DNA from 2 places in the Lysobacter sp. Soil_N_51 genome. Region 1 is predicted to be linked to the other one. Evidence: riboswitches for the same ligand, from Rfam matches in the RefSeq annotation. Region 1 holds a riboswitch; the other holds the start of a gene.

Region 1 (2,196 bases):
CCGAGCGATGAGCTCGACGCGATCCGCGCAGATCCGGTGCGGTCGTTGGAGCAGTCGATGGTCGAGGCCCTGACCGATCCCGCGTCGCCGCGTTGATCGAAGCCGCTCCTGCAAGGGGGGGCGGGATTGCGATTCCGCTTTTGCTGTTCCCCCCTTTGCAAAAGGGGGCAGGGGGATTCGCTTTTGCTTTTTGGCTTTATCAATCAAAGCAACGGCAGCGGCAACGTCCAAAGCCAAAGCCAAAGCCAAAGCGAATCCCCTCTCCCCCCTTTTGCAAAGGGGGGAACAGCAACAGCATGAACTGGGGCAGTTGCGGTTACTCAGCCACTGTGCAGCGCAACTACAATAGGGGCATGGCCGGAGGTTCACCGCGGCGATCAGGCCACAGTCCGCGCAACCATCGTTCGCACCGGCACCTGCTACCATCCGCCCCGTTCGCAGAAGAGTGGCGCCGGCCCCGCGGCCGATGCCCGCCGAAGGCGCAGGCTCCCATAATCGCTCAGGCTCGGCCGTTCGGCCGAAACACTGCGGACACCATCGCCGATCTGGAGAGAGGCCGCCACGCGGCCCACCGAAGGGGCAAGCGGGCCGACGCGAACGCGCCGGGCCGCCCAAACTCTCAGGTAAAAGGACAGCGGGAGCGGCGCCGTGGCCTTCGTCGTTCGACGATGCCGCGCAAACTCATGAGTGCATGCGCGCTGCGCGGCCCGCCGCCGCGCAGCGTCGCTTCGCGCGCGCCGCCACGGTCGGTGGTCGCATGCGGGGCATCGCATCACGCGTGGTGTTTGCGTCGCATGGCTACGGTTCTCCCGCATCGTCCTACGGAGCACCGCCATGTTGCTGCAGATCATCTACCTCATCGCCATCAGCGCCGAAGCCATGACCGGCGCGCTGTCCGCCGGGCGGCGGCGCATGGACCTGTTCGGCGTGGTCATCATCGCCTGCGTCACCGCGCTCGGCGGCGGCTCGCTGCGCGACATCGTGCTCGGCCACTACCCGCTGGGCTGGGTGCGCCATCCCGAGTACCTGGGCTACACCATCGGCGCGGCGATCGCGGCTACGTTCCTGGCCAAGAAACTGCATTACCTGCGCCGCACTTTCCTGTGGCTGGACGCGCTGGGCCTGATCGCATTCACCCTGATCGGCTGCGCGGTGGCGCGCGAAGCCGGCCATCAGCCCGCGATCGTGGTGATCGCCGGCATGCTGACCGGTGCGTTCGGCGGCGTGTTGCGCGACGTGCTGTGCAACGAGATTCCACTGGTGTTCCAGCGCGAGTTGTACGCGGTGATCTCGCTGTTGACCGGCGTGGTCTATCTGCTGCTGTTGCGCCTCGGCGTGGCCGAAAACGTAAGTGTGTTGCTATGCCTCGGCGGCGGTTTCGCGCTGCACCTGCTGGCGATCCGTTACGAGTGGGAAATGCCGAAGTTCGTTTATCAGTGATCGCGACGGCATGACCCGAGCGCGAACGACGAGCTTGAATGATGCGACGGCGATCGGAGCGATCCAGGCGCTCACGCGAGCCCCGGCTTCGTCTGACTCAGTTGCGCGCCAATCGATTCGGCGTCATTGGCTTGATCAATCGGCAAGCACCTGCGCGACCCGCTCGCGCAGCAGCGGCACCAGTTCGCGTTCGAACCAGGCATTGCGCTTGAGCCACAGATTGTTACGCGGGCTCGGATGCGGCAGCGCGACCACGGTGGGCCAAGTGTCGCGCCATGCCAGCACGGCCTGGGTCAATGACGCGCCGGCGTCGGGCAGGTGATAGGCCTGCGCGTACTGGCCCACGACCAGGGTCAGTTGCAGATGATTCAAGCGCGACATCAGCCGCGCGCGCCAGGTCGGCGCGCATTCCGGTCGCGGCGGCAGATCGCCGGCGCGGCCGGTGCCGGGAAAGCAGAACCCCATCGGCAGGATCGCGACCCGCTCGGCGTCGTAGAACAGCTCGCGCGACAGCCCCAGCCACGCGCGCAGCCGCTCGCCGCTGGCATCGTCGAACGGGATGCCGCTCTCGTGGACCTTGCGTCCCGGCGCCTGCCCGGCGATCAGGATCCGCGCACTCGCGCCCACCTGCACCACCGGCCGCGGCCCGTGCGGCAGGTGCGCTTCGCAACGGGTGCAGGCGCGCACCTCGTCCAGCAGGGTCGGCAGGGAGGACATGGCCCGATGCTAGGGCTTGCCAGGGCCGGCGTCGATGCG
Region 2 (2,196 bases), on a different contig from region 1:
TCAAACGGCCCGGCATCGAACGCTTGAACGCGTCGCGACAGGCCATGAAGCCGGCGTGCGGGCCGCCGAAACCGAACGGCACGCCGAAGCGCTGGGTGTTGCCGACCACGATGTCGGCGCCGAATTCGCCCGGTGCCTTGAGCAGGGTCAGCGCGAGCAGGTCGCTGGCGATCGCGACGATGCCGCCGCGCGCGTGCACCGCGTCGGACACGGCCTGGTAGTCGTGGACGCCGCCGAAGGTGTCGGGGTACTGCAGCAGCGCGCCGAACGCGTCGACGGTCAGCGCGTCGGCGTCATCGGCGATGTGCAGCTTGATCTCGAGCGGCTCGGCGCGGGTGCGCAGCACTTCCAGCGTCTGCGGGTGAATGTTCTTCGAGACGAAGAAAGTGTCGGACTTGGACTTGGCCGAACGCTTGGCCAGGGTCATCGCTTCGGCCGCGGCGGTGCCTTCGTCGAGCAGGGACGCGTTGGCGATCTCCATCCCGGTCAGGTCGGCGACCATGGTCTGGAAGTTGATCAGCGCTTCCATGCGGCCCTGCGAGATTTCCGCCTGGTACGGGGTGTACGCCGTGTACCACGCCGGGTTTTCCAGGATGTTGCGCAGGATGACGTTGGGGGTGTGGGTGCCGTAGTAACCGCGGCCGATGAAGCTGCGGAAGACCTTGTTCTGGGTGGCGATGGCGCGGATCTTGGCCAGCGCTTCGACTTCGCTGATCGCGGTCGGCAGGGCCAGCGGCTGGGTCGACTTGATCGAGCCGGGCACGATCGCATCGGTCAGCGCTTCGAGCGAGTCGTAGCCGACCTTGCCCAGCATGTGGCCGATTTCGGCGTCGTTGGGGCCGATATGGCGCTCGATGAAGGCGTCGTGGTGCTCGAGCTCGCGCAGGGATACGTTCGTCATGGGCAGGGGGCGTCCTTTGGCAGCGTGCGGTGCCGCACGCGAGGCGCCCCTCTGTCCTTTTGCCTGAGAGTTTGGAAGCCCCGCTGCGGTCAGGCTGCGGTGTGACGGCTGGGGAGGGATGGCCGTTGGGGGCCGCTCCGTTCCGCGCTGGCTTCGTGCCCCTTCGGCGCCGGTTCCACCCGCTGGATCGCGGGTGGTCGGTCTCTCCAGAGTTTGTACACGCGGCGGTATGGGGCCTGAGCGATTACGGGCGTTGCGCCTTCGGCAGCGGTCCAGGCCTGGGGCCGGGGCGCTTCTCCCACCGGGTGTTTCAAGCCGGGGATTATAGCCGGGGATGGGGTTTGGGGGCAGGGGCTGGAGCGGGTTCAGGGTTGGGGCGGTGGGGTGAGGTTTGGGGTCGGTTCGGGGGCGGGCCGGAGGATGCCGCGACGATGGGCGCGGTACATGACAGCCGTCGTTTGGGTAAGGATTCCTCCGTAGATACGAATCTCTCAGTCCGTCATTCCCGCCTTCGCGGGAATGACGGTGGGAGAGATCATCGCGAGTGCGAGTTACCAACCCAGGATGATGACGACAAGAGCGCTACCAACAGCCCCGCATCCACCACCCTCAATCAACAAATCAAAACAACTTCTCCGCCCGATCGCATCCCCGCGCGGTTGTATGCTGTGAAGTCTCCCCCCAAGCCCCGACGCCGACATGAGCGCGCGACCGTTTCAGCTGATGCAACTCGATCACGTGGTGCTGCGCGTGCGCGACACCGCCGCGATGATCGCCTTCTATTGCGATGTGCTCGGCTGCACGGTCGAGCGGCGCCAGGACCCGATCGGGCTGGTGCAGTTGCGCGCCGGCGCCTCGCTGATCGATCTGGTCGACGTGGACGGCAAGATCGGCCGCATGGGCGGCGCCGCGCCGGGCGAGGAGGGCCGCAACATGGATCATCTGTGCCTTCGGGCCGAGCCGTTCGACCGCGAGGCGATCGTGGCTCATCTGGCCGCGCACGGCGTGCGCATCGGCGACTTCGGTTCGCGCTACGGCGCCGAGGGCGAAGGCCCGTCGCAATACTTGTTCGACCCGGAAGGCAATCTGGTCGAGCTCAAGGGCCCGCCGGACGAAGTGCCGATCGACACCCAGGCCTCGGGCGCGGTCACCTGATGAACGCTTCCGTCAAGGCGCCGTTGTCGATCCGTCGCCTGGCCCTGCTGCTGGGCGGCCTGGCGATGTTCGGGCCGTTCTCGATCGACACCATCTTCCCGGCGTTTCCGGCGATGGGCGCCGAACTGGGCGCGGACAAG

Evidence for each region. Region 1 has a riboswitch for glycine ahead of AC3A4T_RS18290 (trimeric intracellular cation channel family protein). Riboswitches for the same ligand answer to the same signal wherever they lie in the genome.
Region 2: another riboswitch for glycine. It lies ahead of gcvP (aminomethyl-transferring glycine dehydrogenase); the one in region 1 lies ahead of AC3A4T_RS18290 (trimeric intracellular cation channel family protein).

Annotation. Positions count from the first base shown of each region.
Region 1 is NZ_JBDGLR010000009.1:134,360-136,555, reverse strand. It holds gene AC3A4T_RS18295 (hypothetical protein) at 1-96, shown strand, start outside; glycine riboswitch at 536-643, shown strand; gene AC3A4T_RS18290 (trimeric intracellular cation channel family protein) at 835-1,440, shown strand; gene AC3A4T_RS18285 (uracil-DNA glycosylase family protein) at 1,576-2,157, opposite strand.
Region 2 is NZ_JBDGLR010000001.1:442,834-445,029, reverse strand. It holds gene gcvP (aminomethyl-transferring glycine dehydrogenase) at 1-901, opposite strand, end outside; glycine riboswitch at 1,117-1,212, opposite strand; gene AC3A4T_RS02060 (VOC family protein) at 1,601-2,056, shown strand; gene AC3A4T_RS02055 (multidrug effflux MFS transporter) at 2,056-2,196, shown strand, end outside.